3 regions of the Glaciecola sp. 1036 genome follow, and region 3 is predicted to be linked to each of the others. Evidence: predicted binding sites of a transcription regulator. Region 3 holds the regulator's gene; each other region holds the start of a gene.
What was found. The regulator FNR, encoded in region 3, switches genes on or off when oxygen is low (the NO sensors DNR and NnrR bind a similar motif). The targets are predictions, from matches to a motif close to TTGATCTAGATCAA.

Region 1 (9,946 bases), on a different contig from region 3:
AAGGTGCTTAACTTTCACATCAATAATTACTGGCGGACAGGTGAAATTCCTAAGCTTGTAACACCTAAAACAATGCCACCAGGCTCGCCTATTTAGATAAGAAACTTATAAAGCGAACAATTCAATTGTTCGCTTTTTTATATCACCCTGCTATAGCGCATTTGATGCATAGGCTGGGACAAATACTGGTCGAAACTCATACAAATGTTCCTCACAATCAATCGTCCGCGTTGATGAATTAGAATTTTATCTTGATTAAGACTGATAAGGCCATCGTCAATAAAGGTATCTAATGACGCTAGGCTTTGCTCAAAATATTCAGTGAAATTTATTTGGTGTTTTAATTCAAAGTGTCTAATGTCTAATTCAAAATTACACATTAATTGGTGTATTAAATCTCGTCGAATTTCATCATCTCGTGAAAGTTGAATGCCTTTAACTAAAGGACGTTTTCCTTGATCTAACAGCTGATAATAGTCTTTTAAATCTTTTGCATTTTGCAGATAGATATTTTCAATACTGCTAATTGAAGACGCGCCTAAACCGATGCAACTATTTGCAACACCTGTTGTATATCCTTGGAAGTTTCGATACAAGGATTTTTCACGTTGAGCGATACTTAGCTTATCTTCAGGGCGAGCGAAATGATCCATTCCAACAAAGTCATAACCAATATTGGTCATAAATTGAATTGCCTGACGAAACAGCGAAAATTTTGCGTCGGCATTTGGTAACCAGTCATCTTTTATTTTGCGCTGAGCAGCAAACATCTTGGGTAGATGAGCGTAGGAAAATAACGAAACCCTATCAGGATTCATTTTCTCTACTTCGGCTAAAGTTTTAGCAAAGGTCGTTTGAGTTTGATGGGGTAAACCGTAGATTAAGTCAAGGTTAATTGATTGGTAACCCAAGTGCCTTGCTGACTTAATTAATGAAGCTATGTGTTGTGTACTTTGCACGCGATTAATCGCTTTTTGCACTTCAACGTCAGTGTCTTGAACGCCGATACTTAAGCGACGAAATCCTAGCTTATAAGCTGAAGTAAGATATTCTTCATCGACCGTGCGAGGGTCAATTTCAATGCTTAATTGAGCGTCAGTGTCAAAGTGAAACTTAGTTTTTAGCATGTCAATTAGACGCGCTAATTGCGTTTGGGTGAGGAAATTTGGCGTTCCTCCTCCTAAATGTAATTCTGTTACTATCCCAGCACTGTATAGTGGTGCAACCAAATCAACTTCTTTTTCAAGATAAGTTAAGTATTTGTCAGCTTTATCTTGATGACGAGTGACTATTTTATTACACCCGCAGTAATAACAAAGCTGATGGCAAAAAGGAATATGTACATACAACGACATATTTTGATGATTTTTGCTGTCAATCAAACGTTTATTTGCAGTTTTTATTTGCTCATCCTTGATATCTTCATGAAAAGCAATTGCCGTTGGATAAGAGGTGTATCTAGGTCCGGCAGTATTGTATTTGGTCAACACTTTTCGGTCGAAAAACTCATCTAATGCTAGGGTGTTTGTATATTGCATAGTAAGTGGAAACTCTAGTAACTCGCAAAAATTCTGAGGCTATTATGCAAACAATTTAGAGGGGAAATATTGATCTCGGTTAACTGATTGGCATTTTGTAGATTAATGAAAGTTCATCACCACAATAAATTACTAAAATACTTCATTTGCTCATAACATCTTATTAACAATATAAAGATGAAAAGAGATAGATGGCAGAATTATTTTTAGTCAGACATGCGCAAGCCTCATACGGGTCTGGAAATTATGATCAACTGAGTCCTTTAGGTCACGAGCAGTCACAACTATTGGGTCAATATTTTAAAGAGCGTGAAATCACCTTTGATAAATTGATTTGCGGCGATATGCAACGCCACAAGGAAACGTTAACAGGCATCACAGGGGCATTTAAAAATGTTGAAATTAATCACCAATGGAACGAATTTGCTTTCGAAGACGTGATAAATGCTTTTTTAAAGCAGCATCCTGAACTAACCCCAGCAAAAGATTCTAGCCGTAAACAATGGTACCGAGTGCTCAAAGCAGCAATGGTAGCTTGGTCGGAAAACCGTATAAACGAAAACTTGCCCGAAACATGGGAAGATTTTCAAAGCAGAGTTAAACAAGCGAGTAAAAAAATAGCTGTTGGGACGGAGAAAAAAGTGTTGGTTGTGAGCTCAGGGGGCGCAATCGCGGTGTTTCTCCAACAACTTTTCGATTTAACGCCGTCACAAGCGGTGAATTTTAATTTGCAGATCAAAAATAGCAGCTTACATCATTTTTATTTCAATAAAGAAGGATTTCAAATGAGCAGTTTTAATAGTATCCCTCATTTAGAACCCTTGTCTCTAATGGAAAAAATAACTTATAGCTAAGTCAGAACCGGAGTCTTTCTATGGATTTTAATCATAGCCAACGAACCTTAGATATGTTGGATAAATTACAGAGTTTTATGCAGCAATATATATATCCAAATGAGGATAAATATCACAAGCTTCTTAAATCGTCAGACAATATGTGGCAAACCCCAGAGTTGATGCATCAACTTAAACAAAAAGCGCAAGAGCAGGGCTTATGGAACCTGTTTTTACCTGAAGAATATGGACCTTATGGCGCTGGATTAACTAATTTAGAATATGCCAGTTTGTGTGAACAAATGGGACGGGTATTGTGGTCTGCGGAAGTGTTTAATTGTAGCGCTCCTGATACTGGAAATATGGAAGTGTTGGCAAAATATGGCAGTGATGATCAAAAGAAACAGTGGTTAGAGCCTCTATTAGCTGGGAAAATTCGTTCTGCCTTTGCCATGACCGAACCAGAAGTCGCATCCTCTGATGCTACCAATATTGAAACCTCAATTACACGAGACGGCGACCACTATATAATTAATGGGCGAAAATGGTATACCAGTGGCGCCATGAACGAAAATTGTAAAATCCTTATCGTAATGGGAAAAACAGATGTTGCCGCGCCAAGACATCAACAACAGTCTCAGATACTTGTTCCCATTGACACAGACGGAGTAACTGTAGTTCGGCCAATGGGGGCAATGGGATATTTAGACGAACCAATTGGACATGCTGAAGTACTGTTTGAAAATGTGCGTGTCCCAGCTGAAAATCTTATACTTGGGGAAGGTAAAGGATTCGAAATTGCGCAAGGTCGATTAGGTCCGGGTAGAATTCATCATTGTATGCGATTGATTGGATGTGCCCAAAGAGCGCTAGACATGGCTTGTGAACGAGTAGAAAGCAGAATTGCCTTTGGTCAACCTCTTGCCAAACAGCAGTCTGTTAGAGAGAGTATTGCTACTATGTATTGTCGTATAGAACAGGCGCGTTTGTTAACATTGAAAGCGGCAGACCAAATGGATAAATATGGCAATAAAATTGCGAAAAACTTAATAGCAGCAATTAAAATAGTAGCGCCAAGAATGGCATGTGAAGTTATTGATGAGTCTATTCAAATGCACGGTGCATTAGGCACATCGCAAGATACAGAGCTTTCCGCGATGTATGCATATGCAAGAACTATCAGACTTGCAGATGGACCAGATCAAGTGCACATGATGCAATTGGGGCGTACTTTAATCCAAGAAGCAAGCGTAAAAAATAAAGGTGAATAAATGAAAGCGATTGTATGTCATGAATTTTCTGCGATAGAAAATTTAGCTTATGAAGATTTTCCTAATCCTGTAGCTAATGCAAATCAAGTAGTCGTAAAGGTTGCTTCCGCGGGTGTTAACTTTCCAGACGGACTACTTGTTCAAGGACTCTATCAAATAAAACCTGATTTTCCTTTTGTGCCGGGCAGTGAAATTGCCGGTGAAGTTTTATCTGTTGGCGAAAACGTTAAACATGTAAAAGTCGGTCAAAAAGTTATTGGGATTTGTCGTCTTGGCGGTTATGCGGAAGAAGTCGTCATTCCAGCTAATCAAGTGATGCCTTTGCCAGAAGGCATTCCCCTAGAGGAAGCTTCAGCGTTAGCCACTGCCCATGCCACAGCTCATCATGCGCTTAAACAAAGAGCTCAGATTAAGCCAGGGGAAACCCTTTTAGTGACTGGCGCAGCGGGCGGTACTGGCTTAGCAGCTATTCAAATTGGTAAAGCTATGGGGGCAAAAGTAATTGCGTGTTGTTCTACCGATGAAAAGTGTGAAGTTGCCCGTCAACAAGGTGCTGATGAGACAATAAATTACTCTGAATGTGATTTAAAAGACACCGTTAAAGCAATGACGAACGGTAAAGGTGTTGACGTCGTATATGAGTGTGTCGGAGGCGATACTTTCCATGCTTGTAGCAGAATTATGGCTTGGGCCGGTCGATTGCTCGTCATAGGCTTTGCAGGCGGCGAAATCCCTAAGTTCCCGGTTAATTTGGCGTTGGTAAAAGGCTATTCTGTGGTGGGCGTTTTTTGGGGCTCATTTGTTCAACATCAACCTCAAGATTTTGTTGAAAACATGCACGAACTGGTCAAATGGTACCTAGAAGGTAAAGTCAAGGTGCACATCGATAAGGCGTTTAAATTATCCGAAGCCGTAGATGCTCTGCAGTACGTGGCTGGACGGCAAGTGAAAGGAAAAGTCGTATTAATTCCATAAAAAAGTGACCCCGGGGAGGGGTCACCAAAATGGCAAAGTTGCCTCTGCCTACCATGTTGAATCGTTAATCAACAGGGTTGATAAATCATTATTAAAGGCGTTCTTGAAGTACCTTAACAAGAGGTGCATCTTGAAGGCCTTTTTCATTAATCCAAGCGGTTAATGCTGAACCGTCGTGTTCAGGTTCCGCCAAAAGCTTTTTTGGCATCTTTTTAACCAACAATGTGCCCGCTTCAACTGAATTATTTAAGATCGCCAGTTTGATAAGTGAATTTCCACTACAAGTGATTCCGCTGTAATAATCTTTTAAGCGAATATTGTAATTGGATTGGACGTTTTTCATTTTCTTACGTAGCTCACCTTTATCATCTGTAGCAACGATTTCACAGATATTTGCCAGTGCGTCTTCTAAGTTAGCATTTGCTGGCGCTGATGCGATGCACGCCGCTCCAAAGATTGATGTCGCAATTATTTTTTTCAACATGATAATTAGCCTCTCAGTTAGTAATATCGAGGCTCATGTTAGAGGTTAAAAAGATCTTGTGAAGATAGAATAACGATACTTAGGTATGTAGGTTAGTACCTTTTAATGTTAGCTCTGTTGTTCTAGCTGTAATGAGGCAAAAGCCCTAATGACGATAGCTATCAGCTTTTCAGGCGCATCTTCTTGGATGAAATGTCCAGTATTAAAAAAAGAATAGTGTTGTTGGTTTTTGCATCCAGGGATGTGTTCTTTAATATGATCATGAATGCCGATAGACATTAAGTCTTCATCGCTAAAAACCGTAATGAAGGGTTTATTAAAACTTTTTAGCACATTCCATGCATTGTTGTTAATAGTTAGTTCAATAGCATTATTACCATTAAAAAGCATATTTTTCATAGCTTTAGGACCAACCACAAAATCTTGATTGGGGAATGGGGCATCATAACCTTGTAAAATTTCATCTATGAGCAAGTTCTTGCAGCCTTGCTGAATTTGACTTGCGATATTAAATTTTTCTTCTTGTGATGATTCTGTTGTTGAATTGATGGGTAATTCAGCAATAGGCAGCATGGTATTAACCGCAATAACTGTATTAAAGTTATTGATATCATCAGCGACTAGCCGCATTCCCAAAAGTCCACCTGTGTCTTGGCAAAAAAGCATTATATTTTGTAAATTTAGACTTTTTAAAAGTGCTTTTAGCCAAATAAAATGACTATTCAAACTATAATCTTGCGGGTCTGTCAATTTATCAGATTTACCGAAACCAATTAAATCAGGCGCTATAACTCTCAATCCAATATCTGCAATTTGAGTAATTATATTCCTGAATGAATAGCTCCAGGTAGGTTCACCATGTATTAACAACACAACAGGAGCATTTGCGTCGCCAAAATCAACATAGTGCATATGCAAAGGGACATCATTTATGGTATCAACTTGGCAATAATGCGGTTGAAAACTGTAACCAGGTAACTGTTGAAATCGCTCTTCGGGAGTTTTAAGTATTGCCATGAAAACCAAAAAAGTAACAAATAATTTACATATTAAACATAATGTTTAAAAGAAAACAATATTATTTAGAGGATAAAATTTTTTTATTTCCAAGCTGGATAGCACAGGGCAAAACGTCTAGCACAAATATACATTTATTTTATTTTAAAATATCAAACCAATAAATTGGGATTATTCATTTGTGTTTATTAACATCTCATTATCAAAACAGATATGGGTAAAAATATGAGTGAAATAAATTCTGCCGTTTCAATAAAGGTCACTTCAAACACAGCTGTAATAACGATGCATAATGCACCTGTTAATGCACTATCAAAAAGTGTGAGAGTAGGGTTAATTGACGCAGTGGAACAAGCTGAAACAGATGATCAGGTAGACTCCATATTAATTACAAGCCAATTTGCCTTGTTTAGTGCTGGTGCTGATATATCTGAATTTTCGGGTGGAGATCTATCTCCCATGTTGCCTGAAGTCTTGGATAAAATTGAAAATTGCAAAAAACCAGTGGTAGCCTTAGTTAATGGTGGCGCCTTTGGTGGCGGTTTAGAATTAGCATTAGCTTGTCATTACCGCGTTACGTTTAAAGGCAACAAAGTAGGTTTGCCTGAGGTACATTTAGGCATCTTGCCTGGTGCAGGGGGAACACAAAGATTACCAAGGCTAGTTTCAGCTAAATTAGCGTTAGATGTCATCGTGACAGGAAAGCCGACACCAGTTGAAGTCCTAGATGGTTTGTTCGATTTAATTATAGAGCATAGTGACGATGCTATGACAGAGGTGACTGCTTTTATTCAGTCAATTAAAGATCAACCTACCAAGAAGGTTTGTGATGTTGATTTACAAATGGATGCTGACACAGAATCTTTATTTGCACAATATTCACAACAGGTAGCAAAAAGCACAAGAGGCTTCTTTGCACCAGTAAAATGTGTAGAAGCGGTTAAAGCAGCATTCACTTTGCCGTTTGAAAAAGGCTTGGAACAAGAAGCTAAGTTATTCATGAGTTGTATGCAAACTCCCCAAGCCAGAGCACAACAACACTTCTTTTTCGCAGAAAGAAAAGCTTCACATATAGCGGGTATAGATAAATCCGTTGCTTCTAGAAAAATTGCTAAAGTCGGGATTATTGGGGCAGGTACCATGGGCGGAGGTATCGCCATGAACTTCGCAAACGCTGGCATTCCGGTCACCATGTTAGAATTGAAACAAGAAGCCTTGGATAAAGGGTTGTCGGTTATTCATAAAAATTATCAAAATTCGGCACGTAAAGGTAAATTGAGTGAACAAGATGTGGAAACTCGTATGAATTTACTTTCGGGTACAACATCTTATGAAGATTTAGCTGATGTTGATCTGGTTATCGAAGCTGTTTTTGAAAAAATGGAAGTGAAAAAACAAGTTTTCAGTCAGTTAGACAAGGTGTGTAAACCTGGCGCTATATTAGCTTCAAATACTTCTACGTTAGATGTAAATGAAATAGCTGAATCCACAAGTAGGCCGGAAGATGTGATTGGATTGCACTTTTTCTCACCCGCAAATGTGATGAAATTGCTTGAAATTGTGCGTGCAGATAAAACTGCTGACGACGTAATAGTAACCTCCATGCAACTTGCTAAAAAGATTAAAAAAGTTGGTGTACTTGTGGGGGTTTGCTTTGGTTTTGTCGGCAACCGAATGATTGAAGTATACGCGCGTGAAGCAAATCGATTATTACTAGAAGGTGCAACACCTGAGCAAATTGATAAAGTCATTTATGATTTTGGTATGCCCATGGGACCTTTCACTATGGGGGATATGGCAGGATTAGACATAGGTTATTTTGTGCGTCAATCTAGACAAGCTTTTATTCAACACGATCCAAGCTACTGTATTGTTGCAGATGCCCTTGTCGAGCAAGGTAGAGTTGGTTTGAAGGTAGGAAAAGGTGTTTATCTATATGAAGCAAATAGTCGAGTTCCTGTGCCAGACCCAGAAGTCATCGAAATTGCAAAAGAAAAAGCGAAAGCGCTTGGTATTCAACAACGTCAAATAAGCGACCAAGAAATTCTAGAAAGATGTATTTATCCGCTTATTAATGAAGGCGCTGAAATATTGGACGAAGGCATAGCCAGCAAATCTAGCGACATTGATGTGATTTATGTATATGGCTATGGATTCCCCGTATATCGTGGCGGTCCAATGCAATACGCAGACGAAATAGGTTTAGCAACTATTGTAGAACGATTAAAGCACTATAAAGATACCCTAGGTGACTATGGTGAACATTGGTTTACACCTAGTGCGTTACTTGAAAGATTGGCAACTGAAGGCTCGTCTTTCAGTGGTTATAACGGTCAACTAAAATAAGAGGTTTTCATGCAAAATTATAAAGCACCGCAAAGAGATACTTTGTTTGTTACCCAAGAACTACTTGGATTTGAAGAACATTATCAAGCGCTAGGCTTCGAAGACGCCAGTGATGATCTAGTTAGAGCGATTTATAGTGAAGCCGCTAAATTTGCTGAAAACGTATTAGCGCCAATTAATCAAACAGGTGACGATGAGGGTTGTACTTACAATGATGGTGAAGTAACAACTCCAACAGGATTTAAAGAAGCTTATCACCAATATGTTGAGAACGGTTGGCCATCTATGGCTCATCCGGTTGAATTTGGTGGGCAAGGCTTACCTTATTCATTGGCGACCACCATGGCAGAATATTTTGCTGGCGCAAACCATAGTTGGGCAATGTACCCAGGTTTAAGCCAAGGGTGTATGGAAACATTGAAAGCGCATGGTACACCTGAGCAGCAATCTTTATTTTTAGATAAGTTAGTAGAAGGTTCATGGACAGGCACTATGTGCTTAACTGAACCGCACTGTGGTTCTGATCTTGGCATGCTTAAATGTAAAGCTGAACCTGCAGAAGATGGCACCTACAAATTGACAGGCACAAAGATCTTTATCAGTGCTGGTGAACATGATATGTCAGACAATATTATTCATATTGTACTGGCAAGATTACCTGATGCGCCCAAGGGGACTAAGGGTATTTCATTGTTTATTGTGCCTAAATTTAACGTTGATGCATCGGGTAATATCACCGACAGAAACTTAGTTAAGTGTGGCTCTATTGAACACAAAATGGGAATTAAAGGTAGCGCAACCTGTGTTATGAATTTTGATGGCGCTACGGGTTACCTAATTGGCCAACCTAATCGTGGATTAAACTGCATGTTTACCTTCATGAATATGGCGAGAATTGGTACTGGTATGGAAGGTTTATCAGCCACTGAAGCTGCTTTTCAAGGGGCGTTAGCTTATGCCAAAGACAGAGTACAGTTTCGTTCGGTAAGCGGAATTAAAAACCCTGATGGTCCAGCTGATCCAATCATTGTGCATCCAGATGTACGCCGTATGCTATTAACGCAAAAATCCTTGGCAGAAGGTAATCGTGCAATGAGTACCTACTGTATGAAGTTAGTAGATCTAACCCTTTATGCACAAGACGAAAATGTTAAAAAAGAGGCCGAAGCTAAGTTAGCCTTGTTGACGCCTATAGTGAAAGCGTTTCTAACAGAGTCAGCACAAGAGGCTACCAGTTACGGCATGCAAGTATATGGTGGCCATGGTTACATAAAAGAGTGGGGCATGGAGCAACTTGCCAGAGATACCCGAATTTGTACCATGTATGAAGGTACAACCGGTATTCAGGCGATAGATTTGTTAGGCCGTAAAGTTATTGGCTCAAATGGTGAGTTACTCAAAGTGTTTGCCACTGAGATTAAGACTTACTGTAAATCTATTCGCAACCTCAGCCAATTCAGTGCATGGACTAATGCCATTGAT
Region 2 (9,946 bases), on a different contig from region 3:
GGCTTGGTATGACGCCTTCACCGACCAGCAACTGGAAACAGGGACTTGGTATCATATGGTAATGGTAAACAACCAAGGGGCTATGACGATTTACTTAAATGGACAAATAGCGTTTGAAGGCGCTGGCTTCCCTGATGTGTTTAGTCCAGCACCATTAACTTCCTTTACCTTAGGGGCAAACTTCTGGGATGCTGCATTTAACGGCATGATCGATGAAGTTTATGTTTTCGATGACACATTAAATCAAACGGATGTGACGCAGATTTATGAGTCTCAACGTCCTGAATAAGGTTAATTTAAGTTAAATTATGCCGGCATCTAAAAGGTGCCGGTTTTTTCATTTTTACCCATTTTTAAATTAAGTATTAGCATAGGAAACATTATGCGAGTAAGAAGTTTATTTCCAATTTTAGCAACAGTAATTGCGACAGCGTCTTGGGCTAATAATCCTATTATAACGGACGTATTCACCGCAGACCCAGCAGCGCTTGTGCATGAAGATAGGGTTTATTTGTATACAGGACATGATGAAGCACCTAATAATAATGTATTTTTTGAAATGCATGATTGGCTGGCGTTCAGTTCTACTGACATGGTGAACTGGACAGCTCATGGCCCTATAATGAAAGCGATTGATTTTAAATGGGCAAAAGGTGATGCGTGGGCGTCACATATGGTAGAAAAAGACGGTAAATTTTATTTTTATACTACCGTTAGGCACAAAGATGATAAACCCGGCTTTGCCATTGGTGTGGCCACTTCAGATTCACCAACAGGGCCATTCAAAGATGCCATAGGCAAAGCCTTAGTCACCGATGACATGACTAAACAGACGCCCAATGACTGGGATGATATAGATCCAGCAATCTTCATTGAAGAAAATGGCGACACCTACATGTTCTTTGGTAACTTGATGCCCAAATTCGTCAAGTTGAAAGATAATATGCTTGAACTAGATGGTGAAATCAAAACACTTGATTTACCAAGATTTACCGAAGCGGCTTGGGTGCATAAAAAGGGGGATAATTATTATCTTAGCTATGCTTGTGAATTCCCAGAAAAAATTTGTTATGCAATGAGTAAAAGTATTCATGGCCCTTGGGAATTCAAAGGTATTTTGAATGAAATAGCGGGCAATACTGAAACTAATCACCAATCCATAATCGAGTTTAAAGGACAAGATTATTTTATTTACCATACCGGAGCAATACCACCGAAAGAAGGTCAAGAAAGCGGCGGAAGATTTCGACGTTCGGTGGCTATTGACCATCTTTATTATAACGATGACGGGACTTTGAAACGAGTCATTATGACCACGGAAGGTATCCAAAAACCAGTGGAGTAGCTCAGGAATGGGCGTCAACTTTTACTGTTTTGACGCCCCTAAATGATTTACTGTAAGGCTTCTTCTTTTTTCACCATTGCAAATAACTTATCTTTTAACTGCACACGTAATAATTTCTGCTGTTCCAAATATTCATCCGAAGATGGATGGTCACCAGATTCAATATTGTATATCTCGTTATCTATTTCTGTGTATTCATCTAGCGTGCGCGCAAAATGTGCATCGTTCATTTTTAAATGACGAATAGTGTGATGATGTTCTGGAAATTCTTTTAGTAAACCATGTTTTTCAAGTGACATGCGTTTTTCCTTTATGTGTTAATTGTTGAAATCTTTAGTAACAGTATGGCACTACCAGTTAGCTTGTTTTTGATCTTGATCAGAATACTATATTGATACTAAATTTTTGTGCGTATGAACGCATAAATGTTTAATAATTAATTAGTAGGTGGGTGAACTAGATGCCAGAAGCGTTTAAAGAAAAATTTTCGATCTCCTTGATTCGAACAATTGCGGATGGCATTGCTGCGCAAGCCAAAGGGTTTAACGCAGCGGCTTTTGTAGGTACAGCTTCAGAAAATCTTTCGAATTTAGAACTCAAGCAACGTTCTACTCAAATTACGCTAGCATTGGACCAACATTTACAAGGCGATTTTAGCGAGCTTTGTGATCATCTGGTAGCTACGCTTACCCCTATGCAATCTCATGATGACTTAATGCCCGATCAAGCACAGAGTATTGATGGTTGGGCGATTATGCCTATGGCAGATTTTATCACTTTACGTGGATTACGTCAGCCAAGTATAGATAAAGCCTTGTGGGCTCTGCAGCAAATGACCAAGCGGTTTACAGCAGAATTTGCCATTCGCCCTTTCTTACTTGAAAGGACATCCGAAACGCTAGAAAAGTTACAACAGTGGGTTGTAGATCCAAGTCATCATGTCAGAAGACTCGTCAGCGAAGGGACTCGTCCACGGTTGCCTTGGGGCATTCAGTTAACTGACTTTGTACGAGAACCCGGTCCAGTATTAAGTCTGCTTTCCCAGTTAAAGGACGATAACTCAGAATATGTGCGTAGGTCAGTTGCCAATAACCTTAATGATATAGGTAAAGATCACCCCGAACGTTTGATTGAAACCGCTAGGCTTTGGAATAAGAAGACTACCCCTTTTCGTCAGAAATTAGTCCGCCATGCTTGCCGAACGCTGTTAAAAAAAGGCAATCCAGAGGTACTTGATATTTTTGGATATGCCCCACCTCAGTTGAAAAATGTCAGTATTACACTGTCTAAAAAGAAAGTCTGTCAGGGCGATGACTTACTAATTACGTTAAAAGCAGATTCGAGAATTGATCAAGAACAATCATTGATGATCGATTATCGGGTATACCATAAAAAAGCCAATGGACAGCTATCGCCCAAGGTGTTCAAGTGGAAAATTTTGAATTTGGCAGCGAATGGGAAGTTATCAGCCAGCAAAAAGCATAGCTTTAAACCTGTTACTACAAGAAAATACTATGCTGGTGAACATAAAATAGCAGTGTTAATAAATGGCGTTGAATATTCGGCCAATACTTTTTATCTTGAGGAGTAAAATGTGATGACTAGAAGACGCTTGATTGACAACGAATTAGGCAGAATTGATGGCTGCTTTCCGGGAAGCCAATTTCCTAAACACCAAAAAATGTGTACTAGTCCCTTTGTTTTTTATCGAGGTTCATCCCAACTCTTTTATGCTGATTTAGCCTCGGGGCATTTATCTTTGCCTAGTGTACAAAATATTCCGTTAACCACAATTATGGGCGACTGTCATACCTCAAATTTTGGCTTTTTCACTGAAGAAGGCTCCCATGCAGAACGCATCGTGTTTTCCATCAATGATTTTGATGATGCTTGTATAGGGCATGGCGTATGGGACCTCATCAGGTTACTTGTTAGTTTGCCGTTAGTAGCCGACCATTGTGATGGCGTGGTTAAAGGTATTTATAGTTCTGAAAAAGACTATTCAAACAAGCTTGTTGTGAACGAACAAAATGTGCTTAACGCCATGGAAACATTACTCGATAGTTATTTATTAGTACTGCAACAAGGATTGGCTCGAAAATCCAATGAAGAGAATTTTTTGGATTTAACCTTTGAAGACTTTGCAACGCCTTCACCTTTGCAAAAACGTTATCAAAAAGCCGCTAGATTAATTTTAGGTGGTGATAAGTTTTTACAAAAAAGTGCGCTGGCTAAAGCGGTTGATTTGACCCAGTTTCCCCTTACTTTTCGAGATAGACCGACAAAATTTAAAGGCCTTACAAAAGATAAAGAGACCAGCTTACGACATGCATTAGCTCCTTATTTTTTCCAAGACATTTTAGACATAGTGGCGAGAGTTGGCTCAGGTACTGGTTCTGTCAATATGGATAGATACTATGCACTTATTGGACCTAAAAACATACACCACATGTCTCAGATTGGACTCTGTCATGTAGTAGAGGTAAAGCAACAAAGGGTGGCGGCACCTATTTATTACTTTCCTGATATTCACCATCAAAATCAACTAAATCCTGCACACTTAACGGTTAAATGTCAGAGACGGATTCAGCGTCGAACGGATTATGTATTAGATGAAGCATTTTTTGATCAGGAACACTGGTTGGTGCGTTCAAGACATCACGCAAAAGTTGGAATTGACCCAGAACATATTGGTATTGGTGAAGTGAATCGACACCAAGGTGGATTAGCTTTTTACGCCAGTGCCTGCGCTCAAGAGCTGGCCAGAGCCCATTGTCGAGGCGATAGGTTTTCCCTAGATTATGAAAAATCTATGGCAAAATATATTGAAGATCACAAAGTCGCCTTGCTTGATAGTGCCCAATCTTATGCTCAACAAGTGATAAAAGATTGGCAATATCTATGCGAAAGAGAGGGCTGTAGTTAATCAGCCCTCAAATGCTTAGTGCAAATTAAACATCTTGCCAAACCAGTCGGTACGCATCACTCTAGCTTCACCTCTACCATTCGATTCAGATGCTGCTTGTAAGTCACCATCGCGCACGATAATTACATGAAGATCGCCAAATCGACTTTGTCGGGTGGTATAACCCATAGCTTCTAGCTCAGCTAAAACGTCTTTTGCAAAGCCACTATGATAGCGAATTTCGTTTTTGGGCAATAATTGATGATGGAATCGTGGCGAATCTACCACTTTTTGGACGGGTAAATTAAATTCTAATGCATTTAAAATACTTTGATAAACAGACGTCAGTATTGTTGTACCACCTGGAGAGCCAGTAACCATTTTTATTTTATTGCCTTCCAATACTATTGTTGGCGTCATTGAACTTAACATTCTCTTATGTGGCTGTATTTCGTTGGCCACACCACCAATAGCACCAAAGAAGTTTGGAACACCGGGTTTGGCACTAAAATCGTCCATTTCGTCATTCAATAGGAAACCTGCACCATCGACAACCATGCCGCTACCAAAGCCTAAATTAATGGTAGTTGTGTTAGACACAGCATTACCAAATTTATCGACAATTGAAAAATGCGTTGTATCTTCACTTTCTGGTAATCCTGGCTTAACCTCTTCGGTAACCGATATGGAATCTAATGAAACTTCTTCGGCCCGCTGAGCTAAATAGTCATCAGTTAATAATGCAGCACTTGGCACGGTGTAAAAATCAGGATCGCCCAAATACTCACCTCTATCGGCAAATACGCGTTTACCAATCTCAGACAACACGTGGGTATAAAGTAAATCGTTATGCTTGAACTCAATACCTTTGTCTTTAACTAAGTCATACATTTGTAACCACTGATTAATCGCTATGCCACCAGAAGAGGGGGGTGCGGCGCTGACTAGGGTATATCCACGCCAAGTTGACTTAATAGGTTCACGCCATTTTGCTTCGTAGCCGGCTAGATCTGCTTCGGTAATTAATCCATCATGTTCAAGCATAAACTGGCTAATTAAACGGGCAGTTTCTCCTTTGTAGAAACCATCGCGGCCAGCGTTTTGAATGCGTTTAAGTGTTTCAGCTAAAGCAGGCTGTTTAAATACTTTGTTCGCTTGGGCATGAGCAAAATATTTGGCAAAATTGACCTCAATGTTGTTTTGCTTTAAACGGCTTATGTAGCCAATGATATGCGCCTCAAGTTTATCAGGTACCACAAAGCCTTCTTCTGCAAGCTTGATGGCTGGAGCGACTAGATCTTCCCAAGGCAGAGAGCCATATTTTTCGTGCGCCGCCCACATACCAGCGACAGTGCCTGGAACACCAGAAGCTAAGGCACCAAAAATCGATTTATAAGGGTCAACTTCACCATTTTCGTTGATGTACATATCGGTAAATGCTGCTGCTGGCGCCTGTTCACGATAATCTAAGAAATCGCTCTTTCCTTCATAGTGCACTACCATAAATCCGCCGCCACCAATGTTGCCAGCTTCTGGAAAAGTAACTGCAAGACTAAATTGTGCAGCAATGGCTGCATCTATGGCATTTCCGCCTTTATCTAATATCTGTTCGGCTACATCTGCTGCAAACTTATCCGGCATAGCAACTGCCTGTTGTTGCTTTTTAATCGGGTTTTTAAGTGGCGATTGAGGGTGATGAGAACATCCAACTACAAATAGAATGAGAAACAGTGCGATAAAAGATTGTAATGACATGCTGTGCAACTTATAAATATTTTGGCATTACAGTAGCAGTGGGCGCTTAAAGGTTCAACATTTACAGACCATTTGCCCATATAAATCTTGTGCTATAACCAGCCTTTTTGTTTGGCAATTCGATAAGCATCTATGCGATTAGTTGCGTTTAGTTTCGCAATAGCATCGGATAAGTAGTTGCGGACGGTGCCTTCAGATAAAAACAGTTTTTGTGAAATCTCCTGTGTTTTTACGCCCTGACCGGCTAATTCGAGCGCTCGCCCTTCTTTGGTAGATAATGGATTTTTGTCTTCAAGTGCCATCATGGCAAGTTCAGGATCGACCACTTTTTTACCAGAAATTACTTTTTTTATACTGGCAATTAGATAGTCGCTATTTGCTTCTTTTAAAATGAAACCAGAAACGCCGAGTTTTAGGGAGCGGCTAATATACCCTGGTTTTGCAAAAGTGGTCATTATAATCACCTTGGTGTCATAGCTTGATAGCACTTGCTCAGCTAATGCAATGCCTGATACATGGGGCATTTCAATATCGGTTAAGATAATATCGGGGCAGGTATTTTGTTCTAACCAGTCAATGGCTTCTTGCCCATTTGAACATTTCCCAATCACTGTCAGATCATCTTCCAAAGATAATAGGGTAGCTATTGCATCTCTCACCAGCACCTGATCTTCAACCACCAAAATCTTCGTCATGCTTTAACCTCCAGATTATTTTTTGTATCTAGTTGCAAACATAAGTACATCCCGTTGTTTACCTCGATAGATAGTTCACCGCCCAACAATTGCGCCCGTTCTTGCATGCCTTTAATGCCATTGCCAGCTATGAAGTCATCTAATTTTCCGTTGTCTTTGATTCCAAGTCGCAAGCCTTGATTTTCGCGATTCAATTGAACCCAAACTTGATCTCCGTCGCTATGACGCAAGATATTAGTTACCGCTTCTTTTAAAAAAAGTGCTAGGTTAGTTTCTTCATATGGGGTTAATTGAGAAATTATCTCAGACGCTATATCAACGGTAGTGCTAAAGCCTTTCTCCTTTAATAATTGAACAGCTTTATCGATTTCATTTTCTAAACTGAGGCGTTTCATATCAGAAACCGCTTGTCGAATTTCGCTTAATAAACTTTGAGAAAGTTGCACTAAATCTTTGAGTTCCGCTTTAACATCGTCGTATCTTTGCTTTTCCAGCATTTTATTGGCCACTTGTGCTTTTAACGATATACCACTCAGCGCATGCCCAGCCAAATCATGTAAATCTCGACCTATTCGCTCCCTTTCGGCTACTGTACTTAAGCGCGCCATTGCCTCTTGAGTTTGAGCGTCTTTTTGTCTGTGAATAGTTTCATTGCGTTCCATAAAGCCGAAACCGAACATCACTAGTACATTAATTGCCGCTACACCTACGAAATAAACCTGCGTTTGAAGGTTGGAGAAGTACAGCATCACTAACCAAGCAAGAATTGCTAAATTTATCGGTATAGCAATAGATGGCTTGTAGTAATAACCGCTAATAAAACTCGCAAAGGCAAATAAAAAAGCACCGCCTAAATTGAACCAACTGGCAATACAAATAAGACAAAATAATGGTACTAGACCGTATTTTAGCTTGTTAAAACTTAGATGAATGCAAATCAAATAACCAACAATAAAACCTGAATAAAATACCAAAGCGAGAATAATGTCATTGACCTCCACCTTTGGCATAAAAAACAGGGGTACAAAATAAAACAGAGAAAATATCAGCGATGAATAGGACCACTTTTTCTTTACTCCTTTACCCAAAAGAGGGGGGTGAAAGTTAGTTGTCATTGTCATCGCTTGCTAATACTCCCAAGTTTTTAAGCTAGAAATGGATTAATTTGTCTGCTCTAGCATATTGTTTTGATGCTGATTACTGGCATTGTGCTCGCGTCTTACTTTGCGATAACGCCTTTCTAGGGCAACTAAACTAACAATATAAATTAAAACAATTACCAGAGAAATAGCTTCATATCTGTGCTCAGGAAATAAGAACCATGCGCCCAAAACCAATAGAGTTCTCGCTACAGTATGGAAATAACCAACCCAATGTTGAATTGCCCAAGATAACGGCATCCACATCAGCCCCGTTAAAATACCTACACTCAATGGAATGGTTGTGTGATCTATAGTCCCTACAGGGATAGCAATAGCAAATACCATAAGTGACATAATCATGCCGACATAAAAAAGACCGTCAAAGGATGTTTTAGCATTCCCTTTGTCAAAGAAACGTTCTCCAGTAATGTAGGACAAAGCGGCGCCTATATAAAAAATCGACCCTGTGCCTATATACAAGATCCAAACTTTCAAGAAATCACTGATAAAGGGAGATACTAATCCAATACCCGCCCAAACCAAAGTACCGGCGATAGGCATTGCGATAAAGCGTTTTTGTTTAAATATCTCTCTTTGTTGTTCCAAGGTTAATGTTTGCATATCTGAATGTCCAAGCTAATCAAGTGAGCTAAATTGTCCAGTTTTTCGATTTAAAAATGTATTCACAAAGATCAGTTTTTTCATATGACAAATGTCATGAATTATCTGCTTGGCTGGTGGTACCTCATTTTGTAAATTTTTCGATAGTGCATGTAGATTTCACAAGGATAAGGTATTTAATTCTTAATGATTATTAAATTAAGCCAATTAAATCAATTGGTTAATCATTGGCATGTTAGTTGTTTAATAAAAAGTACCAAACATTAAGGAGAACCAGCATGGATTTGATCAGAATTATTTTCGCCATCTTACTACCCCCTCTTGGCGTGTTCCTTCAAGTGGGATTAACCGGTCAATTTTGGCTAAATATTCTACTGACGATTTTGGGATATATCCCTGGAATCATTCACGCGATTTACATCATTGGTAAACGCTAAGTTCATGCTACCCATCCAGTAATTGATTTTAAATTGTTTTCTATAAAAGGAGAGAACCATGAGTGCTGCAACTGAAAAAAATGCAACTACAAACCCTAAAATTAAGCCAAAGGTAACGCAAAATGAGCATCCAGTATCTGACTCAGTACGCGAAACCTTACACAAGTCTGTTGATGCATTAGCTGAGAAAGCTGCCTACGCTGAAACTTCTATGCGCAATGGTGCCGCTCGCGGAAGCGAATCTATTGTCGAAGGGAAGGAACGTGCAACTAAGGCATGGAAAGAATCAGCTATTAAACGCTACGCAACAGAAAATCCAGTAGCAACCGCGGGTATCGCATTTGCTCTAGGTGCTATGGCAGCTTCGCTGATTCGTCGTAAATAATTTGTCCACGTCAAGGTATTAGAAATGACCAGCGACGAGCGTAAAAAAGTAACGCAGCAAACGGCCGCAGACGCGGCCTTTGCTTCTGCTGATGAAAACCCAGAAAATTCTCGTTCTAAAGTAGATCCGTCTTCCGCAAACGTAAACAGCGCAGATACCTTGGGCTTAATCGACGTGATAGACAGCATTGTGGAAGTGTTTGACGCAAAACTCAATCAGTTGGATAAATTCCGCGGATTAGTGGCTCGTGAGAGTCGACTGGCGTTTAATTCATTCATTGCGACCTTGAGCTTGTTAATGGGCGCATTGATAGCAGGCATTATGGGATGGTTTTTAATTAACGCGTTGGCAGTTTCGTTAATTGCCTTATACATTTCCCATCCGTGGGCAATCTCTATTGTTTTACTTATAAACGTCACCTTGTGCTACTGGTTTGTGCGCAAAGCAAAACAGTATTTTGCGTTGTGTAAAATGCGAGAGTCTCGCCGACTCTTATCTGGCCAATCTGCTAGTGAAACTCAATAATCAAATTTGGAGGTGTAGCCATGTTTTCGAAAGTCAAACAACAGAAAAAAGCAGTCCATCAAGATTCACTGGAATACGCCAAATCAGCAGTCGCGTATAAAGCTAAGCTAGCGGATGCAAAACAAAAAACCAAAGA
Region 3 (9,946 bases):
GTCACCATTGAGTTTACCGAAACGCCATTGCGTATTACTGCGCTCACTCAATCTTCTTGAGTAATATTTAACTGATATTGAATTTGTTGTGACAAACGCTGAACGGCTTTGTATCCTTCAATAGACAGTTCTTCCGCTCTATGAAAATCTAATAAGCCAACATCTCGAAGTTGTGGTTCTATCAAAATATCCGGCGGATCACCCGCTAAACGAGATCTTGTAACTCTCGCTTGCAATATCTCTAACGCAGACGACATTACGCCCATGATCCCAGGTGGAGACTTTTTATCTGATTTTGGCGTCGGGGAGAACCATTGTTTCATAAAACCGGAACTGCCTTTTTCCATGAATTCGTCAGTCCGCTGTTGCACTTCCTCATGTTCATGTTCGAACTTTTCAATCAACTCAGGTCGAAAATCGGCTGATAGGTTTACTGCGATTACGAAATCTGCGCCAAGTTGACGACATTGATTTACAGGCACTGGGTTTACAACCGCACCATCAACTAACCATCGCCCTTCATGTTCTATGGGCGCAAATAGGGCAGGGATAGCACAGGAAGCTTGGATAGCATCATTAATATCGCCTTTATTAAATATGACTTCCTTACCTGAATAGAGATCTGTTGCCACTGCAGTAAAGGGTTTTTGCATAGTTTCAAAAGATTTAGCACAGAATTCATTTCTATGTTTTTCAAATACTTTTTGCCCGCTCGCAAGACCGCCTCGACGAAAGCCGATACCCAACAAGGTAAATACTTGCCATTCAGACAAGGTATTTGCCCATTCTTCAAGTTCATTTAACTTACCACTGGCGTATGCTGCACCGACATATGCTCCAATAGAACAACCTGCAACTACGTCTATCTTAACGCCAAGTTCCTCAAGGGCTTTTATAATACCAATATGTGCCCAACCTCTAGCCGCGCCTGCGCCAAGTGCAATTCCAATTTTCACTTAGTATCCTTACTATTTAATTTCTACTATGGATATAGTAGAAGAATCTTCAATGGGGGAGCGTTGAACAAAATTATCTTCTGTATCAAATGCGGTATCCCCTTGTGCTTTATAATCAAAATTACTTTCTAATTGTTCAAAATCAAATAAATTACGATCCAATAAATGCGATGGCGTAACCGATTGAATTGCTCTGAACATTGATTCAATGCGCCCTGGGAAACGTTTATTCCAGTCTTGAAGCATCAATTTGATGTTTTTACGTTGTAAATTCTCTTGAGATCCACAAAGATTGCAAGGAATAATTGGGAACTGCATGGCTTCAGAATATTTAGCAATATCAGATTCGGCGCAATAGGCCAGTGGACGAATTACCGTATGATTACCATCATCACTGACTAATTTGGCTGGCATAGATTTTAATTTGCCACCATAAAACATGTTTAAAAATAAAGTTTCTAGCATGTCGTCTCTATGGTGACCCAACGCGATCTTTGTGGCACCAATTTGACTTGCAGTGGTATATAGAATGCCACGTCTAAGCCTAGAGCAAAGTGAACAGGTGGTTTTTCCTTCAGGAATTTTATCTTTTACAATGGAGTAAGTATCTTCTTCAACGATACGATACTCAACCCCCAAGGTTTGCAAGTATTCTGGCAGCACATGCTCAGGAAAACCAGGCTGTTTTTGGTCTAGATTAACCGCCACTATAGAAAAGGAAATAGGCGCGACTTTTTGCAAATATAACAAAGTATCTAATAGTGTATAACTGTCTTTGCCACCAGAAAGACACACCATAACCTTATCGCCATCAGCAATCATTGAAAAATCAATAATGGCTTTTCCAGTTTCTCGGCGAATTCTTTTTTGTAATTTTTTAAAACTGTTGGAAGAGGTTGCTAACACCTTTACTCAATCTCAATAACTAAAACACAGCAAAATTATACATTATTCAATAGAAAATAATGTACTTTTTGCTGTGCCTAACTATGAATTAAGGTTTAACGACTAAAGTATCGCAATTCAATTGGTCAATGATGTGCTCGGCAGTATTTCCTAATAAAGCTGCGCTTAAACCACTGCGTCCTACTGAACCTAGTACTAGCATTTCGGCATCTAATTCACTGCACCATTCAGGAATAATATCCTCGGGTAAACCCTCTGCAATATGTAAATTGGATTCGGGAATATTTTCAGTTTTAGCTACCGCTTTCATTAATTCAGTGTGCTTTTCCTTTAATGTTTGATTATAAACTTCGGCTGAGAAGCTAGGTACTTCAACGCTGACATGTATCGGAGCGCCGACAAAAGTGTTTGCTAAATGCAATTCAGCATTTAACGCGCCGGTCAAAGCCTGAGCTGTAGCAACGATTTTGTCGTTGAGTAAACTGTGGGTTTTGTCATTGGCATTGATACTTAATGCTGCGACAATTTTTCCATTGTCAGGCCAGTCATGATCTTTGACCATCAGAACATTCACAGAACTTTCGCGTAATAATTGCCAATCGTGCGGTGTGAAGAGCTTTTGTCCAATTTTTTCATGGGCTTTACAGGATTTAATGATGAGATCACAGTTTTCTTCGGTAGCTAAATTGACGAGTCCTTTATGTACCTTTTTATGCCAAACAACCTCAATATTTACTTCTGCATCCGGATACTGAGCCAAGGCCTTTTGCATTTTTTCCTTTTGGCTAAGCACAAGCGCTTGTTTCATGTCGAATCTTTCTTCAGACGTTAGAATATTCGTCATATCGAAAGTACTGTCGTAAATACATGATACAAGAGTCACCTTGCAGCCATCGACCCTTTTTGCCAATGTTAAAGCTCTAGCGAGTGCCGGTTGTAGTTCGTGGGTATGAGGATCGAAAACGGCGAGAATATGGGTACAAGCAAACATGGTCTATCTCCTTATATTGATACATAGCCAGTATATAAAAAAGAGGTTATGTATAGAACATAACCTCTTTGGGATAGATCAATTAAACTCTAGAAAGTCAGTAACTTATTCGTTTACCGCAGTAAATGGAATGTCTGATTCAGGAAGGCGCTGTTTAAGTCCATCAACGTTTTCAATAGTAATGAGTTTACCTTCGACTTTGATTAAGCCTTCTTTTTGAAATCTAGTCAATAAACGACTGATAGTTTCAACCGTTAAGCCTAGGTAGTTACCAATTTCATTACGGGTCATTGATAAGTTAAATTGTCTGGCAGAAAACCCACGCTCATCAAAGCGTTGTGACAAATGACTGATGAAATGTAATAAACGTTCTTCAGCACTACGCTTGCTCAACAACATCATTAAATCATGATCGTGTTTTATCTCAGCACTCATAAAACGCATAATTTGTTGTCTAAGCTTAGGATAACGAACTGATACCTGCTCAAGTGTTTGATAGGGAAGTTCACACACCATAGCTGTTTCTAAGGCTTGTGTATAACTTTGGTGTAAGTTTTCTTTTAAGGCATCAAAACCAATAATATCCCCAGGGAAATGAAAACCTATTATCTGTTCAACGCCGTCTTTATCACTGACATAAGACTTAAATGAACCAGATCGTACCGCATATAAACTGTGAAATTTATCCCCAGCTCTGACTAATTTATCGTGTTTATGCAAAGGGCGTTTGCGCTCAATGATGTCATCAAGTGATTCTAATTCGTTTTTATTAAGTGCCACTGGCAGGCAAAGATGGCTAAAACTGCAACTTTGACAATGAATGGAAAGTTCAGGTACGTTTGACATTGCGTTTTATAAATGTAGATTTAAGTGACTACACTGTAACGCCAAATTCCTGAAAAAGCAAAATTAATCCACTTAAGAATATGCTCGCAGCTATTAGATAACGACTTATAGGGTGTTGAAAGTAAGGCAGTAAACTTTGTAATCCAAAGCTAATGATCAACAGGGAAGGCAGGGTGCCTAACCCAAAACTAAACATCAATAAAGCGCCTTGAGTAGCACTTCCGGATGCTAGGCTCCAAGTTAAGGCTGAATAAATTAGCCCACAGGGAAGAAATCCCCAGATGGCGCCATATGCAATGGCGTGAAACGGTGTTTTGGCCGGTAAAAACTTCTTACTTAAGGGCTGAATGCGCTTCCAAATAATCTTTCCCGCAGCTTCTAAATGCGACAGCAAACGCCAGATCCCACTAATATAAAATGCCAACAGAAATAAAAAAGCGATGCTGACATAACGTAAAACAGGAACATCAGTTACCAAACTGCTGGAAACAATGCTGCCTAAATATCCGGTAATTGCTCCTAAAAAGGCATAGGTCAATATCCTACCAAGGTTGTAGGCGAGAGAATAAAGTTGTTTATTCGCATTTGGCGGTGTCGCGAAGGAGAACGCTGAAATCACACCGCCACACATGCCGATACAATGCACGCTACCGGCCAGTCCCACTAAAAATGCCGAAAATATAGAAAGGTCACTCATCTATTTTATCAGATGCAGCTTTTTGTTCATTTTTGTCTTTTTCTTTACTTTCAACATCATCGTCAAAAAGGATGCTATAACCTTGACGCTCTAAATCATCAAACTGATTATTTCGTACTGCCCAGAAAAAAACGCCTATGGCTATTGCTACTATAATAATCGCCAAGGGAATTAACACATAAATTATACTCATAGCATCCTCTTAACGCATTAAACGAGTAGAGTTATACACAACAATAATCGAACTTAAGGACATGCCTAATGCAGCTTGCCAAGGACTTAGTAAGCCCATTACTGCAAACGGCAGAACGATGACATTATAACTAAGCGCCCAAATAATATTTTGTTTTATTTTAGTTTTTGTGCGTTTCGCCATGCTTATCAAATCAACCAAGGCATTTAATTTGGGATTGATTAAGATGACATCAGCTGCATTCTTGGCTAAATCAGAGGCGTTTCCGACCGCAACAGACACATCAGCAGCCGCTAATACAGGGGCATCATTAATGCCATCGCCTAGCATTATTAATGATTTACCTTTCGCTTGTTCTTGTTGTACATAATTGAGCTTTCCTTCAGGCGTTTGTTCACCAACGGCGCGATTAATTCCAATCTCTGTTGCAATATTATTCACGTTTTTTTGCTCATCACCGCTTAGAATACATAACGAATAGTCATTTAATTCACTGATCACTTTTTGAGTCTCAGGTAATACTGTGTCGGTAATTAAAAAGGCTGCAACGATTTCATGATTTATTGCAATATACACATTGGCATTAATGGTATCGCAAACCTCTGCATTGTTTAGTTGCGATTTAATAAAGCGTTTAGATCCCACTACCACTAAATTTCCATTCACCTTTGCTAGTACGCCTTGACCAATAGTGATTTGATAATCTTCTAGTTGGAAATCATGGGCGTCAAATCCGTAGTCAAAAGCTTTAGCTATGGGATGTTCAGAGCGTTTTTCGATGAATGTTGCCAACTGCATAACGTAATCTTGTGAGTACTTATCAGACAACATATGTATTTGTTGAATAGAGAATTTACCCTGAGTCAAGGTGCCGGTCTTATCGAATATTATGTCTGTGGCGTTGGTCATTTGCTCTAAAGCATCGGCTCTTTTTAATAATATGCCTAATTTATTCAATTTTGCCATGGCACAAGTTAGGGCAGAGGGAGTAGCCAATCCTAGGGCACAAGGGCAGGTTGCAACTAAAACAGAAATAGTGATCCAAAAGGCATCTGTACTGTCTTGCAGATGCCAATAAATATAAGTTAACGCACTGATCATTAAAACAATAGATACAAAATAACGAGAGAAGGTATCTGCCATTTTTGCAATCTTGGGTTTTCGCGCTAAAGCAACTTCTTGCAAGCGAAGAATTTGATTCATCATGGCAAACTTTAATTGACTAGTCACTTCGATTTCAAGGTTAGCTTGCTGGTTTACGGTACCCGCGTAGACTTGTTGCCCCTGCGCTTTAAATACCGGCTCAAACTCACCGGTTAGCATAGATTCATCAATAGTAGACTGGCCTTTTACAATTTTGCCATCTATTGGAATTGATTCACCTGCTTTGACCAATACATGTTCACCAGCAACAAGCTGTTTAGCTAACACTGACACCCAGTCGTTATTGACTAATTTACTGGCTGTAGCAGGGATTAGTTTAAGCATATTAGAAGATATTTCAGTGGCTTTATGCCGTGAACGGTGTTCTAAGAAACGACTGATTAGCAAGAAAAAGATAAACATACAGATAGATTCAAAATACACTTCACCACTGCCATCATTGACGGCTAGCAAACCGGCAATGTAGGTTGAAAATATGGCAATGGTAACAGGAACATCCATATTAACGGTTCGAGCCTGTATGGCTTTTAGCGCACTTAGATAAAATACACTTGCAGAATAAAAAACGACTGGTGTGGTTAACATTAAGCTCACAGCATTAAAGTAACCTTGTGTTTGCGCATCTAAATTCCCAAACACATCAAAATATTGACCAAAGGCGAGCATCATCACTTGCATGGTCATAATGCCGGCAAGCCCCAGCTTTTTCATGTAACTTTTTTGTTCTTTTTTGAACGACGCTTCGTGTTCATCAGGATGAAAAGGCAGGGAGGCATAACCAATAGCTTTGAGGCGCGCCAGAATTCCTGATAGCTTGGTTTCGCTTTCGTCCCAAGTCACCAAAGCTCTTCTGGCCGAAACATTCACTGAAATTTGTTTTAAGCCTTTTACTTTCGCCAGTTGTTTTTCTATTAACCAACCGCATGCTGCGCAAGTAATGCCTTCAACTGTCAACTGTATTTGTTTATGTTTACCTTGGTCAAATACAAACTCTTCTTGCAATTCAGGTTCGTCATACACAGAAAGTTGAGCCATGGTGTTATCTAAGGCTGAATCGCCACGTGCAGCGGGCTCTGTTCTAAATTCGTAATAATTTGCCAGCCCATTTTCGACAATAGCCTGTGCCACTGCTTGGCAACCCGGACAGCACATGTGGTGTAATTTGTTATTTATTTCAACTGGATATTTATTGCCTTCTTCGTTTGGTAATCCGCAATGAAAACAACAACCTTCAGCAATAGCTATGCTCATTTCACTTTCTACTACTATGGATTAAACTCAACGGCTGACGACTTGGGTAATTCAATGCGTTGTTGAATTTTCCAACTATCATCCATTGGCGTAAGCCTTAAACGCCATTTACCATCGACTGGAAAATCAATTACTCCTCGATAAACGCCAGAAGCATCTCTTGCTAATAGAATTTCTGTATCACGATGGGGTTGAGTAGAGTGGAAAAGATTCAATCTTAAAGCCTCACCGGTTTCAGGCAAGCCTGTGACAAACTCTAATGTTGCATTTTGCGCGTCTATCGCTAGTAGGGTTGTGATATTCAGCTCTCGAGCCCGTTCAATTTGATCCAATCGAAGATTGATTGATTTGCCTTCTTTATAGTAGTCATCCACGACTAAGTGATTAGTGCCGTCGGTGGCAAATTTAACCACTACTGAGGCAACAATCATTGAAGACACTGGAATTGCAATCAAAAACCAAGGCCAAAATTGTTTATACCAAGGCTTAACTTGTTCATTTTGCATATTGTTTTACTTATATCACTACTTAAGATTTGAATTTATACAAAAAAGCCTCGTAAAACGAGGCTTTCCTCTTGGTAATTACTTTACCAAATTAGTTCGAGTAACTCGACTAATTAGATAAGCTATAAACGTAAGATGCTACAACGTGGATTTTATCTTCACCCAAGGTTTTCTTAAATGAAGGCATTACTCCGTTACGCCCATAGTTAAGGGTTTCAGTAATTGCTCGTTTAGAACCACCGTACAACCAAATGTTGTCTGTTAGGTTAGGAGCTCCTAATAACTGATTACCTTTACCGTCCATACCGTGACAAGCAGCACAAACTACGAAGCGAGCTTGTCCAGCATCTACTAATGCGGTATCAGTGTCTGGATGATCACTCAAACTCATAGCATAGGCAACCACCTCGGCAACACCTTGTTCACCTAAAGGCTCTAACCATCCAGGCATAGCGCCTTGACGACCATTTATTAAGGTTTCTTTGATTTTATCGCCGCTTCCACCGTATAACCAATCGTTGTCAGTTAGGTTAGGGAACCCACCTTTTTGACCTCTAGCATCACTACCATGACATTGCGCACAGTTTTGTAAGAATAAACGCTTACCTACTTGTACTGCTTCGTCATTAGTTGCTAATTGCTCCACTGGAATTTTTGCATATTCAGCAAAGATAGGATCAAACTCTTCTTCAGCTTGTTTAATTTGAATTGCATACTCGTTCCAAGCATTACCTTCAATATCAGCTCTAAGCGCTTGTTCTGACTCTTCTAATGATAATACACCTTGGTTTGAGCTCTTCCAGCCTAAAAAGCCTTTATAAGCGCCAAGTCCAGGGTAGGCCGCAAGATATAATACGCCCCATACCATAGTTATCCAGAAAAGGATGGTCCACCAACGTGGTAGTTGGTTGTTAATTTCAACGATTCCATCGAACTCATGTCCCATTTCTTCGCCTTCGGGAACACCTGTTTGGTTTGCAAGTGTCCAACGGAGCAGAAAGAAGCAGCCAGCAATAGAGCCTAGCGTTATCACACTGATCCAAATTGTCCAAAACATACTCATGATTTAAGACTCCTGGTCTTTCTTATTGGTTTTCTCTTGGTTGTCTTCGTCATCGAAAACTAAATTAGCAGCTTCGTCATATTTCTTTTTGTTTCTACTGCTAAAGACCCAAAGGACAATCCCAATAAAACTTACGAAAACGATGACAGTAAATATACTGCCGATAATACCTTGATCCATTATTTTAGATGCGTCCCTAGTGACTGAAGATAAGCAATTAAGGCTTCCATTTCGGTTTTACCTTTTACTGCTTCCTTGGCACCAGCTATGTCTTCATCTGTATATGGAACACCTAACATTTTAAATACTTCTATTTTCTTAGCTGTATCTTCGCCATCTAATGTATTGGTTGCCAACCATGGGTAACCAGGCATGTTAGATTCGGGCACAACGTTACGTGGATTTAGCAAATGTACTCGATGCCATTCATCACTGTAACGGCCTCCAACACGTGCTAAATCAGGACCAGTTCGTTTTGAGCCCCATAGGAATGGACGTTCCCAAACGGATTCACCGGCTACAGAATAATGACCGTAACGTTCGGTTTCAGCTCGGAAAGGACGTATCATCTGGCTGTGACAACCGACACACCCTTCTCGGATGTAGATATCTCTACCTTCCAATTCAAGCGCTGTATAAGGACGTAATCCTTTTACCGGCTCTAAGGTGTGTTGGTGGAACATCAATGGCAAAATCTGCGCTAATGCTCCAAAACTAATTGCCACTAAAACTAAAATAGTTAATAAGCCAACGTTTTTTTCGACTAACTCATGTGGATTTTTCATTGGGCAGCTCCTAATGCAACATCACCTTCTAATTCTTCTTTTGGTGCTCGAATCGTGCGATAAGCGTTGTATGCCATGATCAACATACCAGCAACGACAAACACACCACCAATGAAGCGTACAACATAGAATGGTTTAGAAGCTTCAAGTGACTCAACAAAAGAGTAGGTGAGAGTACCGTCAGCATTGACTGCACGCCACATTAGACCTTGAAGAACACCAGACATCCACATAGCAACAATGTAAAGTACAACGCCGATTGTGGTGAGCCAGAAGTGAACATTAATCAATTTAATGCTGTACATTCTTGATTTATTAAATAACACCGGAATTAAGTGATATAAGCTACCGATTGATACCATAGCTACCCAGCCTAATGCACCAGAGTGAACGTGACCTACAGTCCAGTCTGTATAGTGAGATAAGGCGTTTACGGTTTTAATAGACATCATAGGACCTTCGAAGGTAGACATACCGTAGAAGGACAAGGAAACGATTAGGAATCTAAGTACTGGGTCAGTACGAAGTTTATGCCAAGCACCTGAAAGTGTCATGATACCGTTAATCATACCACCCCAAGATGGAACG

Region 1: the regulator FNR is predicted to act here: its motif matches at 1,608-1,621, upstream of hemN (oxygen-independent coproporphyrinogen III oxidase).
Region 2: the regulator FNR is predicted to act here: its motif matches at 1,714-1,727, upstream of ACNKW3_RS09090 (YdcH family protein).

The regions. Positions count from the first base shown of each region.
Region 1 covers NZ_JBLWFH010000006.1:147,019-156,964, forward strand. The annotation lists gene ACNKW3_RS10675 (zinc-dependent metalloprotease) at 1-96, shown strand, start outside; gene hemN (oxygen-independent coproporphyrinogen III oxidase) at 138-1,538, opposite strand; gene ACNKW3_RS10685 (histidine phosphatase family protein) at 1,730-2,392, shown strand; gene ACNKW3_RS10690 (acyl-CoA dehydrogenase family protein) at 2,413-3,642, shown strand; gene ACNKW3_RS10695 (NADPH:quinone oxidoreductase family protein) at 3,643-4,617, shown strand; gene ACNKW3_RS10700 (DUF3718 domain-containing protein) at 4,709-5,098, opposite strand; gene ACNKW3_RS10705 (haloalkane dehalogenase) at 5,210-6,118, opposite strand; gene ACNKW3_RS10710 (3-hydroxyacyl-CoA dehydrogenase NAD-binding domain-containing protein) at 6,344-8,464, shown strand; gene ACNKW3_RS10715 (acyl-CoA dehydrogenase C-terminal domain-containing protein) at 8,474-9,946, shown strand, end outside.
Region 2 covers NZ_JBLWFH010000005.1:99,828-109,773, forward strand. The annotation lists gene ACNKW3_RS09080 (LamG-like jellyroll fold domain-containing protein) at 1-289, shown strand, start outside; gene ACNKW3_RS09085 (glycoside hydrolase family 43 protein) at 383-1,345, shown strand; gene ACNKW3_RS09090 (YdcH family protein) at 1,393-1,644, opposite strand; gene ACNKW3_RS09095 (DNA alkylation repair protein) at 1,806-2,936, shown strand; gene ACNKW3_RS09100 (DUF2252 family protein) at 2,943-4,271, shown strand; gene ggt (gamma-glutamyltransferase) at 4,287-6,005, opposite strand; gene ACNKW3_RS09110 (response regulator transcription factor) at 6,098-6,700, opposite strand; gene ACNKW3_RS09115 (sensor histidine kinase) at 6,697-7,815, opposite strand; gene ACNKW3_RS09120 (DUF7010 family protein) at 7,861-8,463, opposite strand; gene ACNKW3_RS09125 (YqaE/Pmp3 family membrane protein) at 8,742-8,900, shown strand; gene ACNKW3_RS09130 (DUF883 domain-containing protein) at 8,959-9,285, shown strand; gene ACNKW3_RS09135 (hypothetical protein) at 9,310-9,810, shown strand; gene ACNKW3_RS09140 (hypothetical protein) at 9,831-9,946, shown strand, end outside.
Region 3 covers NZ_JBLWFH010000001.1:71,809-81,754, reverse strand. The annotation lists gene ACNKW3_RS00360 (DUF2987 domain-containing protein) at 1-60, shown strand, start outside; gene rssA (patatin-like phospholipase RssA) at 48-956, opposite strand; gene ttcA (tRNA 2-thiocytidine(32) synthetase TtcA) at 969-1,862, opposite strand; gene uspE (universal stress protein UspE) at 1,951-2,853, opposite strand; gene fnr (fumarate/nitrate reduction transcriptional regulator Fnr) at 2,959-3,699, opposite strand; gene ACNKW3_RS00335 (sulfite exporter TauE/SafE family protein) at 3,728-4,396, opposite strand; gene ccoS (cbb3-type cytochrome oxidase assembly protein CcoS) at 4,389-4,589, opposite strand; gene ACNKW3_RS00325 (heavy metal translocating P-type ATPase) at 4,599-7,004, opposite strand; gene ACNKW3_RS00320 (FixH family protein) at 7,019-7,510, opposite strand; gene ccoP (cytochrome-c oxidase, cbb3-type subunit III) at 7,620-8,573, opposite strand; gene ACNKW3_RS00310 (cbb3-type cytochrome oxidase subunit 3) at 8,577-8,753, opposite strand; gene ccoO (cytochrome-c oxidase, cbb3-type subunit II) at 8,753-9,358, opposite strand; gene ccoN (cytochrome-c oxidase, cbb3-type subunit I) at 9,355-9,946, opposite strand, start outside.